One region of the Selenomonas sp. oral taxon 920 genome, then DNA from elsewhere that is predicted to be linked to it. Evidence: predicted binding sites of a transcription regulator. Region 1 holds the regulator's gene; each other region holds the start of a gene.

Region 1 (4,572 bases):
AGTTCTACTCGACGCGCACCTACGGTGACGATAATTCGGCCTTCTTCAACTCGACGGCGGGCTTCCATATCCAAGACGACGGCAACCTCAAGCGCCGTGCGCTCGACAAGGATGAGGTTGACTATATTCGCGCCCATGTGATTGACTCGGGCACGCATAACTTCGGGACGACGAAGCTGACGAACGTCAATGCCGACATCAATACGGCGGACGGCACGGTCACGAACGCGGCGACCGATTCGGCCGTGCGCGCAGGTGCGCGTACCTACGGGTCGGATTCGACCGTTGCCAATGAGAAGATCACCTATCAGGGACACAACGATCTCAACTACAAGATCACGGTCGACTACCGCATTGTGCCGCGTGAAGTAACAGTTACGGGCAAGACGGAGACAGTCGACTATAACGGCAATCCGCACAATTACACCGGAATGAACGGCGTTACGTTCACAAACTTCGCGAACAGCCAGACCGCGGCAACAGCGGGCATTTCGGGGGCTGTTTCCTATACCCCGATTGCGGATGCGACGAAGACGACGGGCTTTGCGCAGGGCGCGATTCATGCGGGCGAGTACACGGTTGGCCTGGCAGGCAGCACGCTTGCGGCAAACAACTACAACTTCAAGTATGTGCCGGGCAAGCTGACGATCAAGCCGCGCGACATCCACTTTACCGCGCCGAATGGTACGCGCATCTATGGCGCTGCAAACAATACGGTGGCAATTCCGTCTCCGACTTATACGGGGACGCTTGCAACAGGCGACAGCTTTGCAAATTATACGGTCAGAGCGGTCGATGGCGGCGGTAATGCCGTTACGGAGCGTACGGGTGTCGGAAGCTATACGATGCAGGTCGAGAATGCAGCGCTTGCGCCGGGCAGCCGCGGCTACGCCTCGGACTATAACATCACATCGGCAAGCGGTACGCTGACCATTACGCCGCGTGCCTTGACCATCACGGCGGGCGATAAGCAGCGCGCCTACGGTGCGGACAACAGCACAGCAGGCTATGTGGGCGGCACGGCGAAGGTCAACGTCGCTGCGGCAACTGCAACGACGGGGCTTGTCAACGGCGACGCCATCGACGATGTGACGGAGACGATCGACCCGACGGCGACCGTCACGACGAATGCAGGAACGAGCGGCCTTTGGACAAAGGCGAGCGGGGCGCACTTCTCCTCGGGGACGGATGCGAACTATACCATCACTTACGTCGATGGGCATTTCAGCATCGTGCCGCGTGAGGTGCTTATCACGGCGGGCAGTGCTTCCCGTGACTACGGTGCGCCGAATCCTGTGGTAACCGCATATGCTGCAGAGCGCGGCGACCACACGACGGGGCGTGGGCTGCTCGCGGGCGATGATATCAGCGGTGTACAACTGTACTACGCGCCGAACATCAATGCATCGACTCCCGGCGGCATCTACGGATCGGCGATTCACGTTGATCCGACCAGTGTTATCTATACAGGTGCGACGAATCTCAGCAACTATCGCTTCCGCTATGCGCCGGGAACGCTGCGCATCGGTATGCGCGGCTTCGATATGAGTACGCCTGCAGGAACTGCCGTAACGACGAGCAGCACGGTGGCCGCGCAGAGCGGCACCGGCAGTGGAAATGCTTTCATGCAAAAGGGCATGCCGCAGTATAATGATCCGCAGCGCAGTCTGCAGCCGGATCATGTGACGGTCAGCCCGCCGCAGGATGTGGCACAGACAAACTGGGCAAATCGCGTCGTACTGACGGGGAGCGGCTCATCCGAGGCACATGATTTCGTCGAGCAGAAGGACGGCTCGTTCGGCTTCGATCTCGGGAAGACGCGCGGCAGCCGCGGCATCTATCATGAGGAGATTCCGGGCAATACTGCCGAGGCAATTCCTGTGCTCTTTACGGACGGCGGCTCGCGCGATCTTGACGGCATCTACTCCGTCAACTACAGTCCTGAAAAGTTGTCGATCAAGCCGTCGTCAAAGAAAGTGGACATTCCGGATCCGAAGGATATCCACAATACGTCGGAACAGGCGCTCAGCTTCCTCTACCAGACGAAAAGCGGTTCTTTCAAGGTGACGTTTGGCAACGGTATTGTGACACTCTACCCGCAGGATGAGGCGGCACTCGCGGTTGTTACGAATGAGGATCGCAAGGCGGAGCGTGCCATACTCGCCTCGGGACTTCTCACGGCGATTGAAGACCTTGGTGTGACTCCCGTGGAGATCCGCGCCGTCTACATCTTCAATGTGTTGAAGGGGCAGGTGGAAGAGGAGTAAAATTCCATAAAGCATATGCTGCTTAGGGCTGCTGCACGAAGATTTTAGTTTCGTGCAGCAGCCTTTCTAAAATCCTTTTGACTTTTTGTCATTTTGCTCTTGACTTTTTGCTTTTTACCGTGTATATTCAGTATAGCTTTTGATTAGCACTCAGTTTTAGAGAGTGCTAACAACGAGTGAGACGTCTTGAAAGGAGAGGAGAGAGGGTGAATGTCGGACGATCTGGACGCGCGCAAGAGTCAGATCCTGTGGGCGGTCGTCGATGACTATATTGCATCGGCGGAGCCGGTCGGATCGCGGACACTCGCGCGAAAATACAATCTCGGCATCAGCCCTGCCACCATTCGGAACGAGATGGCGGATCTCGAGATGCTCGGCTACCTCGAACATCCGCATACATCCGCTGGACGCATTCCATCGTCGAAGGGCTATCGGTTCTACGTCGACGGCTTGCAGCCTGTTGCACCGGTGACGGATGCCGAGAAGAAGAAGATTCACGATTGGTACAGCCGTCGCGTGCGGCGCCTTGACGAGGTCTTTCAGGAGACGGCACGGCTGATTGCGGATGTGACGCACAATGTATCACTCGTACTTGCGCCGCAGGCAGCACAGTCGACATTTCGTATGCTGCAGTTCCTTCCTCTCGACATGACGCACGCGATTGCCGTACTCATGACGGACGCGGGCTTCGTGGAGAACCGCATCGTTGAGATCCCTGACGGTGCGACATTCGCGGACTTTCAGCGCATGGCGGGGGCGGTCAATACGACGCTCTCGGGCAAGGCACTCAGCGATGTGACGAAGGCAGATATGCGCCGTGTGCGCGACGCCATCGGCGACGAATCCATTTTCGTCGCCGCGGTCGAGGTCATGCACAGAGCCCTTGAGGGACGATCTGACGATCGGCTCTACCTCGGCGGGACAGCGCAGCTTCTCGGCAACCCCGAGTTTCAAGATCTTGAGCGCGTCCGCGCGATGCTGCTCGTCCTTGAGCGTGAGGATCTCGTCAAGGACATTCTGCACACGCATGCGGGCGAGGGACTTGAGGTGACAATCGGGCGCGAGAACAAGAGCAGCACGTTCTGGGACAGCAGTTTCATCACGGCGACATACCATGTCGACGGCAGACTGCTCGGAACGATTGCCGTGCTCGGTCCGACGCGCATGGAGTACGCGAAGGCGATGCGCATACTGGACTATGTGAACACAAATCTGACAGAGATGATCTATCAGTTGAAATGGTAGGAGAGGTGAACGGCTTGCAGGAAAAGGAAGAGCTGACCGCAGAGGCGTGCGAAGAGCAGCCCGCAGAGGATGTGAGCGACGCGGAGGAGACTGGTGCACAGACTGTGGAGGATGCTGCAGAGACTCAGAACGATGTGCTTACAGCGGAACTGCAGGAAAAGAACGACCGCATTCTGCGCCTTCAGGCGGACTTTGAGAACTTTCGCCGCCGCACGGCGAAGGAGAAGGAGGAGCTCGCTGCCGTCATCACGCAGAACCTGCTCACGGATCTCCTGCCGCTGCTCGATAATTTCGAGCGGGCAATGGCGGTGGAACAGACGGATGTGGAGGCATTTCAAAAGGGTGTGGAGATGATCTTCACACAGCTCCGCGAGGTCATGGAAAAGCACGGGCTTGAACACATTGAGGCAGAGGGGCAGCCCTTCGACCCAAATGTACATCAGGCGGTCATGCGTGTCGAGAATCCCGATGTGGAGGACGGTACGATCACACAGGTATTGCAGAAGGGCTATCAGGCAAAGGGCAGGGTCATCCGCCCTGCGATGGTGCAGGTAGCCGGTAACTAACGACGTAAATAACATCTATAAGATTTTGGAGGAATATAAAATGGCTAAAGTAATTGGTATCGACCTTGGTACGACAAACTCTGTTGTCTCCGTCATGGAGGGCGGCGAACCGACTGTCATCACAAACCCTGAGGGCAGCCGCATCACGCCGTCCGTCGTGGGCTTTACGAAGGACGGGCAGCGCCTCGTCGGGCGTCTTGCGAAGAACCAGGCGGTCTCGAATCCTGACCGCACGATTTCGTCCATCAAGCGCCACATGGGCGAGGGCAACTATCACGTGACGATCGACGGAAAGAACTACACACCGCCCGAGATCTCCGCGATGATTCTGCAGAAGCTGAAGAGCGACGCAGAGGCATATCTCGGCGAAACGGTTTCGCAGGCGGTTATCACGGTCCCTGCGTACTTCAACGACAGTCAGCGTCAGGCGACAAAGGACGCGGGCAAGATCGCGGGTCTCGAAGTTCTGCGCATCATCAACGAGCCGACGGCGG
Region 2 (4,572 bases), 1.0 Mb from region 1:
GGGACAGTCGACCATGCGCAGACGACGTGCAGACATTTCCTCCACAATCGTCTCCACGGTCAGAATCGAACTGCCCGCATCCATGAGGAGCACGACGCCGTCCGCGCCGTACACCGTGTCGATTGCCTCGACAATCCGTGCATAGCTCGTCCCGAAACCGCCGTCCTCCAAGCCGCCCGCAGTTGCAATCCGCGCGTCCTTTGCCATCATGCGGCAAGTCTCCGCGACACCATGCGCAAGTGCGGCGCTGTGCGTTACAATCACAAGTCCGACCATATCATTTTCTCCGCTGCAAATAGCCGCCGATGCCGCACACCGCACCCGCGAGTGCTGCAGGCAGGAGATATGCCGCCTGTGGTGCAGCCTCCAGGAGCATGACACCAATCGTGCGGTCATGCACGATCATCGTACCGCCCGTCCAACCGAGGATGGCAGTGCCGAGCACGACGAGTACGGGATATTTGTCCATCAGCGTGCCGATCAGCTGACTGCCGCCGACAACAATGGGGATGCTGATGATGAGACCAAGCACAACGAGCAGAAAGTCGCCGTGCGACGCGCCCGCAATCGCAATTACATTGTCGATCCCCATTGCCGCATCGGCGATGATGATCGTCTTGACCGCTCCTGCAAACGTCTCTGCTGCCTCGATATGCTCCTCCCCGCCGGACGGCTTCATCAGCTTCACCGCAATCGGCAGCAGCACCAGTCCCCCGAGTGCCTGCAAGTAGGGCACGGAGAGCAGCTGCACGGCGAAGTACGTCATGATCAGGCGGATGATAATCGCACCCGCCGTACCGACGTAGATCGCACGCTTTCGGAGGTGCACGGGCAGTCGGTTTGATGCCATTGCAATGACAACGGCATTATCCCCCGCAAGCACGAGGTCGAGCACGATAATCGAAAAGAGTGCCACAAAGAACTGCGATGAAAAGAGTTCGACTTCCACAGCTTCTCCTTATTTTGCCATCATCTTTGCGAGTTTCTGCGCAAAGGCGACAGGATTTTCCGGCAGAATGCCCTCGATCAGCAGTGCCTGCGTATAGAGCAGGTCGCAGTAGTCCTTGAACTCCTCGCTGTCCTTGCCCGCCGCGTGCACCTCTTTCAGCTTCGCAAAGAGATCGTGATGCGGGTTGATCTCGAGAATACGCCGTGCCTTGAACATCGGATTGTTCATCTCGGCAAAGGTCTGCTCCATCGACAGCGACGGCCCCGCCTCATCCGCGACCAGACAGACCGCGCTCGAGCGCAGTCGCTGCGAGATCTTGACCTCGGCAATCTTATCGCCGATGGCATCCTTCACGTCCTTGATGAGATCGTCGTTCGCCTTGGCGATATCCTCGGTCTCCTTCTTCGCCGCCTCGCTCTCCGCATCGTCGAGGCCTAAGTCACCGCGGCTGATCGAGTGGAAGTTTTTCCCCTCGTACTCATGCACCGTCTCAATCGCGAACTCATCCACGGGGTCGAGCAGGAACAGCACCTCAAGCCCGCGCTCGCGCAGCTGCTCCATCTGCGGCAGCTGTTCAATCGTCGCCTGATCCTTCGCCGTCGCATAGTAGATGCTCTTCTGGCTCTCGGGCATACGCGCAACATACTCCTTGAGGGAGACGAGCGCCCCCTCCTTCGAGCTGTGGAAGAGCAGGAGATCCTTCAGCTTGTCCACAGTATCGCGTCCGGAGTACATACTGTTGTAAATGCCGATCTTCAGCATCCGCCCGTATTCGTTCCAGAACTTCTCGTAGTCCTCACGGTTTTTCTCGAGCTTCTTGCCGAGCGTCTTGAGCACATTTTTCTCAAGCGCACGACCGATGGTCTTGAGCTCGCGGCTCTGCTGCAGGAGTTCACGCGAGATGTTGAGCGAGAGGTCGGGAGAGTCCACGAGCCCCTTGACGAAACGCAGATAGTCCGGCAGGAGATCCTTGCACTTGTCCATGATGAACACATGGCGCGAGTAGAGCTGAATCCCCGGCTCATAGTCTGCCTGATAGAGGTTGAACGGCGCACGCGCAGGAATCTCAAGGAGTGCCGTGTACTCGACTGTGCCCTCCGCCTTCGTGTGGAACACCTCCATCGGTGCTTCCCACTCGTGGAACTGGTCACGGAAGAAGTCGTTGTACTCCTCCGGCTTGATCTCGGACTTGGCACGCGTCCAGAGCGGCTGCATCGAGTTCAGCGTGCGCAGCTCCGTCTTCTTGATCTTCTCCGCACCCTCGATGACCTTGCCCTCATCGTCGCGCGGCATCTCCTCCGTCGTGACATTCATGCGAATCGGATAGCGTACATAGTCCGAATACTTCTTCACGAGACTCTCAAGCTCGAACGTGTCCGTGTAGTCCGTTTCGCCCTCCGTGAACTCCTTCGCGAGGTGGATCGTGACCGTCGTGCCGCGCGTCTCCTTCTCCGTGTCCTCGATCGTGTAGCTGCCGTCGCCCGTCGACTCCCAGCGTGTTGCCTGCTGCTCGCCCGCACGACGCGTTACGATCGTCACCTTCTCCGCGACCATAAACGCCGAGTAGAAGCCCACACCGAACTGCCCGATCAGCTCCTTGTCGGGCGTGCCGCCGTTCTCCTCCTTCGCCTTTGCGAGCTGCTCCATGAACGCCTTCGTGCCTGACTTCGCGATCGTGCCGATGTTCTCCACGACCTCCGCACGCGACATGCCGATGCCGCTGTCCGAGATCGTCAGCGTCTTGCTCTCCTTGTCGGGCACGAGGAAAATCTCATAGTTCTCATTGCCCTCAAGCATATCGCGGTTCATCAGGCTCTCGAAATGGAGCTTGTCCATCGCGTCCGACGCATTCGAGATCAACTCGCGCAGGAAAATCTCGCGGTTCGTATAGATCGAGTGGATCATCAGATCGAGCAGCTGCTTTGTCTCTGCTTGAAACTCAAACGTTTCCTTTGCCATGTTATCGTTCTCCCTTTGTCGTCAAGTATTTTGCATATGTTTCTGCGTATGCAAGTGTAAACTATGTAGTATAGTACACGAAAAATGACAAAAAGTCAAATACAAGACTGTTGTCGCCCTCCGTATCTCAGGCCTCAATCTTGTTTCCTTATGGTATACCGTCTATTTTAGCAAATTCGTCCTGCAAGCGCAAACGCCGCAGACGTTTTTCAGAATACAGGACACTGCTCCTATTTGCAATTCATATGGTTTTCGATTATACTTTTACAGGTAATTGTTTTCATTTTATGTTTTATGGGATAAGGGAGATGTTATTATGGATCAGGAGCAGAACACGCCGCAGAAACCGCAGACAATCATTGTAAAGTCACCGAAGAATGTCGGGCTTGCCGCTGGTCTCGGATTCTTCTTCGGGCCGCTCGGCATGTGCTATTCGACGCTCAAAGGCGCACTCATTATGTTTCTCGTCAACATTGTAATCGGGATCTTCACACTCGGATTTGGTGTATTCCTTACATGGCCGATCTGCGCGATCTGGGCATATGTGGCGGCAAAGAAGTACAACGAGCAGCTGTACGCCGAGCTCGGCTAATGCCGTTTTCATTCATCTTCTGCGGCAGTATGCTATAATAAATGCAGTTTTAGCGTCTGCAATCAGAAGAATGGAGGACTATGATGAACCGCTTTTCATTTGGCACGTTCGTATGTGCGGCAGTATTTGCACTTGCGCTGATGATTCCGACAGGCACGGCATCCGCCGAGGAGGCTGTGCCGACGCTGACGGTGAACGGTGTCGGCTCAGCTCAGATTGCCCCTGATACGGCAGAGATTACGCTCGGCGTTGTGACGGAGGCAAAGGATGCGGCACGGGCACATGCCGACAATGCAGCACAGGCGGCACGCATACAGAATGCGGTAAAGGCCCTCGGTATCGCAGAGCGCGACATTCAAACCACGCGCTATGATTTTTCTCCGATCTACGATGTGAAGGACAACGGGCGCAGCGTTGTTACCGGCTACACCGTGACGAACGCGGTCGTCATTAAGGTGCGCAGCCTCGCAAATGTGGGCAAGGTGATCGACACAGCGCTCGCAAACGGCGCGAATCGCGTGGACTCCCTCGAATTCTCTGCGAGCGACCCGAGTGCCGCAAAGAACGCTGCGCTTGCCGATGCCGCGCGTGACGCACGCAGCAAGGCGGATGCCGTGGCACGCGCGCTCGGCGTACGCATCGTCCGCATTCTGAACGTCTATTCGGACGCACAGTCACACACCCCGCGCAATTTTATGCCGATGATGATGGCAAAGGAGGCGTACGATGCCGCAACGCCGATCTCGGCAGGTGAGCTTTCGTTTGAAGCCTCGGTGAACATTGCCTATGTCATCGAGTAAACATGGGCGAGTCTCCGCCGTCGAGGCGATCCGCGGCATCTCCATGATGGGCGTGATCGGCATTCACATCGGCGCGGAGTACCTCGCAAATCCATCGCCCAACATTCACCTTGTGGCGCTTTTTGACATCGGTACGCGCTTTGCCGTACCGATTTTTTTCTTTATCTCGGCGTTCGGCCTCTTCTACGGGCAGTCGCCGTCCGCGCCGTTCTCCTATCGGGATTTCCTCGTGCGGCGCGGCCGTGCAGTCATGATTCCCTATCTTGTGTGGT
Region 3 (4,572 bases), 930 kb from region 1:
TCCAACCGATCTCCTTGATCGCCTGTTCCGGCTTTGCCATGTCGCGCGTGAATGAGAACAATCCATGAAGTGTTCCCTTGCCGCCTGCAACATCCTGCTTGTCGAGGACGATGAGTTCATCCTTCTGGAAGCACTGCTGCACAGTGCGGTCCTGCGCTTCCTCAGCAAATGCCGTTGCACTGAGCATCAGACAGCCAAGTGCCATTGCCGATGCGATTTTCTTCATTTTCATCACAATCCCACCCTTAAACAGAAAAGAACTATGCGGAAAGCGAAAAGGATAAACTCCCTTATGAGGATTCACAAGGGAGTTCACTTTTTATTGGTTCAGTCGGGCTGATGCCTTACATCATGCCGCCCATACCGCCCATGCCCGGCGCACCTGCCGGCATCGGAGCCTCGGGCTCCGGCTTGTCGGTGACAAGCGTTTCGGTGGTGAGCACCATCGCTGCGATCGATGCCGCATTCTGCAGGGCAGAGCGCGTGACCTTCGCAGGGTCAACGATGCCCGCGCCAATCATGTCGACGTAGGTATTCTCGAGCGCGTTGAAACCAACGCCGTCGCCCGCCTTCTTCACGCTGTCGACGACGACAGAGCCCTCAAGACCTGCGTTCTCCGCGATCTGGCGGACAGGAGCCTCGATCGCACGCTTCACGATCTCAACGCCGACCTTCACATCGCCTTCCGCCTTGATCTTGTCAAGCGCCGGGAGAATGTCGATGAACGTCGTGCCGCCGCCGGCAACGATGCCCTCTTCGACCGCTGCACGCGTTGCGTTGAGCGCATCCTCGACGCGGTACTTCTTGTCCTTCATCTCGACTTCCGTCGCTGCACCGATCTCAACAACAGCCACACCGCCGGAGAGCTTTGCGAGGCGCTCCTGGAGCTTCTCGCGGTCGAAGTCGGACGTGGTGTCTGCAATCTGCTTCTTGAGCTGCTCGACACGCGCCGTAATCTGTGCCTTGTTTCCTGCACCGTCGACAATCGTCGTCTCTTCCTTCGTGGAACGCACCTGACGTGCGCGTCCGAGATCCTCGATCGTCACGCTGTCGAGCTTGCGTCCGATCTCCTCACTGATGACCGTGCCGCCCGTGAGGATTGCGATGTCCTCGAGCATTGCCTTGCGGCGGTCGCCGAAGCCCGGAGCCTTCACGGCAAGGGCCTTGAACGTGCCGCGCAGCTTGTTCACAACAATCGTTGCGAGTGCCTCACCGTCGAGATCCTCGGCGATGATGACAATCTGCTTGCCCTGCTTTACAACCTGCTCCAGGACGGGCAGGATGTCCGCGACGGACGAGATCTTGCGGTCCGTGATGAGCACATACGGATCGTCCATAACGGCTTCCATCTTCTCCGTATCCGTCACCATGTACGGGGAGATGTAGCCGCGGTCGAACTGCATGCCCTCGACGACCGAGAGATTCGTGTCCATGGACTTGGACTCCTCGACCGTAATGACACCGTCCTTACCGACCTTCTCCATCGCCTCTGCGATGAGGTCGCCGACCTCGGCGTCGCCGGAGGAGATTGCTGCGACCTGCGCGATCTTCGCCTTCGTCTCAACCTTCTGTGCCTTGCTCTTGATCTCCTCGACGAGCGTCTTGACTGCCGTCTCGATGCCCTTCTTGACGATCATGGGGTTTGCGCCCGCAACGACGTTGCGCATTCCCTCCTGAATCATCGCCTGCGCAAGGAGCGTTGCCGTCGTCGTGCCGTCACCCGCGATGTCATTCGTCTTCGTCGCGACTTCCTTCACGAGCTGTGCGCCCATGTTCTCAAACGGATCCTCGAGCTCGATGTCGCGCGCAATCGTCACGCCGTCGTTCGTGATCGTCGGAGCACCGTACTTCTTGTCCAGAACAACGTTGCGTCCCTTAGGGCCAAGCGTAACCTTGACCGCGTTTGCCAGTGCATCCACACCGCGGCCGAGTGCGCGGCGTGCTTCTTCGTCAAACAGAATCTGCTTTGCCATTTATACTGCCTCCACTTATATATTACAGGATTGCCAGAATGTCGCTCTCACGAACGATGAGGTAGTCCTTGTCATCGACCTTGATCTCAGAACCCGAGTACTTCGAGAAGACGACGCCGTCGCCGACCTTGACCTCAAGCGCGGCACGCTCGCCGTTATCGAGCAGTTTTCCTGCGCCAACGGCAACGACCTTGCCCTTCTGCGGCTTTTCTTTCGCCGTATCGGGGAGCACAATGCCGCTCGCCGTCGTGACATCGCTCTCCGCGACTTCAATGACAACACGTTCGCCCAGTGGCTTAATCATGGTATCTGCCTCCTAGTTTCATACAAATCTTTTTATTGTATTAGCACTCTCATTTGCTGAGTGCTAACTTACGATGTATATAGTAATCGTTTTAAGTCAAAAAGTCAATAGGTATTTTGTAAAAAAGTCAAAAAAACAACAAAGAGCCATAAAAGGCTCTCTGCATAACATATAAATTTTCGTGCGCATGGGCGATGCCCCTAAGTGAACTCTAGGGAAGCAACGGAAGTGTTCGCATGGGGTACGTCCGGCAATCTCACTCTTTGAACGCCGCCACCAGATTTTTGAGACGTGCCGTCCCTTCCTTGAAGGTTTGGATCTTCGCAAGGATATCCTCATACTGTGCAGCCATGCCGACGACCTTCTCCGCGATGCGCGTGTTGCCCTCCGCTCCCTCGTGGGTCGCGTTGCGGATGCCCTCCATCGCCGCATTCATCTCACTGACGGAGCCAAGCAATTCCTGTGACCGCGTCGTTGTTGCCTCTGCGGTTTTGCGGAAGAACTCTGCATCCTCTTTGTACTGCACCGCCGTTCGATCCATCAGGTCATAGTCGCCGCGAATGTTTTCATCAATGAAGGTGAGCAGCCTATGCGTACCATCGGAAAGTGCCTGCACGGAACTGGTAACCTGCCCCGTGAGGCCCTTGATCTTCTCTGCCGTTCCGTGCGACTGCTCAGCAAGTTTTCCGACCTCACCCGCGACCACAGCAAAGCCGCGTCCCTGTTCGCCCGCACGTGCAGCCTCAATGCTTGCGTTCAGAGCGAGGAGGTTCGTCTGCTCGGCAATCTCAGAGATCTCAAGCGTGAGCTGTCCGATCTGATCGACCACCTTCGCGGATTCGATGGCTTCTGCGACCGCTGACTTCGTCGAGCCGTAGATTTGCCGCGTATTGAGACGTGACTGCTCCATCGTCGTCTGGAGATCGGCGGCACGCTGTGCGACCTCGCGCGTATATTCCTCGCTCTCATGCGCTGCGTCTGACGCCCCCTTGATCCCGTCATTCAGCTCACCGCTGAGATGCTGCACGCTCGATGTGGACGCTGCCGTTTCCTCCATGCCTGCGGACATCTCCTCGGTCACGGCAGACATGTCCTGCGTGTCATTGTTGAGCCCATGCAGCATCTGCTCGAGTTCTGCAACCATCGCATCGGTCTGCTCCGCCTCCTCGTGCACCTGCTTCATAAAGCCCTGCATCTTGCCCAGCGCCTTGACAACTGTACCGATCTCATCCTGACGTTCCGAGAGCTCTGCAGGGATCTCGCGCGAGAGGTCTCCCGCCGCGACGGCGCTCAGATGTCCGATGGAGGCAGCGAGCGGATCGGAGATATTGTCTGCAATGCGGCGCGACACGAGCATGCCAAAGCCTACTGCAATGACGATAATGATGACAAAGCTGTAAACCGTACGCTCATAGCGCACATTGTTCGCCTCAAAGAGCTGCTTTCCCTGGAACACGTTGTCGGGCGTAAGCACCGCCATATTGCTTGAGATAACGGTAAGCGCAGCGAGATTGTCAAAGATCGCTGCGCGATCCTCTGGTGTCGTCCCCATATTGTTGACCGCGCCGACCTTGTCCGCCGCAACACTCAGATTCTTTTCCAATTCGCCGATCGTTGCCTGTGCCCGCTCGCTCGTGTCGATCTTCTTCAGTTCCTCCATATCGTGACGGAGAGCGTTCAGATTGCCGAGCACATCATCCACGAGAATCTTGCGGTTGTCCGCTGTGATATTCTCCTGCAGGATGTACGGCACGTTGACGCTGATTTTCCGCAGACGTGTATTTGCATCGTTCAGATATTGCGTCGACATGAGGTTATGATGATACATATCGTCAAGCGACTGCTGCGCCTGATAGTTCGAGTAGATGCCGACGACGGCGACAACAAGAATTGCTGCCAAGAGGAATACGGACAGAATGAACACCTTTGTCCGCACGGCATAGTCCTTCATTGCCCCCGCAGAGATGAACGGCAGATTCATGGCACTCCCCTCCTCACTTCGCCTGCGCGAGATTGTCCGCTGTTATGGATGTAAACGGAATCGCAAGATCGCCGGAGGGCGGATTCCCCTTGAGGAAGCCCTCTGCGAGTGTGAGCGCAGCCTCACCCTGCGCCTTTGCATCCTGCTTGACAGTCTGCGCCATCTCGCCTGCCTCGACAGCGGCAAGCCCCGCCGGGGTCGCATCGACAGCGGACACAAGGCATCCTTCGAGGCGATTTGCCCCCTTTAGTGCGGCAACAGCACCGAGTGCCATCTCATCGTTTCCTGCGACGACCCCGTTGATCTCGGGAAAC

The links. Region 1 encodes HrcA, which represses chaperone genes, less so after heat shock. Its sites were predicted from a motif close to TGTTAGCACTCNNNNNNNNNGAGTGCTAACA; they were not measured.
Region 2: the regulator HrcA is predicted to act here: its motif matches at 3,074-3,104, upstream of htpG (molecular chaperone HtpG).
Region 3: the regulator HrcA is predicted to act here: its motif matches at 2,316-2,346, upstream of groES (co-chaperone GroES).

What each region holds. Positions count from the first base shown of each region.
Region 1 is NZ_CP017042.1:803,961-808,532, forward strand. It holds gene BCS37_RS03735 (two-partner secretion domain-containing protein) at 1-2,267, shown strand, start outside; gene hrcA (heat-inducible transcriptional repressor HrcA) at 2,478-3,512, shown strand; gene grpE (nucleotide exchange factor GrpE) at 3,506-4,078, shown strand; gene dnaK (molecular chaperone DnaK) at 4,119-4,572, shown strand, end outside.
Region 2 is NZ_CP017042.1:1,833,668-1,838,239, forward strand. It holds gene dhaM (dihydroxyacetone kinase phosphoryl donor subunit DhaM) at 1-276, opposite strand, end outside; gene BCS37_RS08845 (TerC family protein) at 278-949, opposite strand; gene htpG (molecular chaperone HtpG) at 959-2,908, opposite strand; gene BCS37_RS08855 (hypothetical protein) at 3,225-3,500, shown strand; gene BCS37_RS08860 (SIMPL domain-containing protein) at 3,584-4,300, shown strand; gene BCS37_RS08865 (acyltransferase) at 4,287-4,572, shown strand, end outside.
Region 3 is NZ_CP017042.1:1,736,780-1,741,351, forward strand. It holds gene BCS37_RS08315 (cupin domain-containing protein) at 1-232, opposite strand, end outside; gene groL (chaperonin GroEL) at 345-1,973, opposite strand; gene groES (co-chaperone GroES) at 1,996-2,277, opposite strand; gene BCS37_RS08330 (methyl-accepting chemotaxis protein) at 2,534-4,258, opposite strand; gene BCS37_RS08335 (sugar ABC transporter substrate-binding protein) at 4,272-4,572, opposite strand, start outside.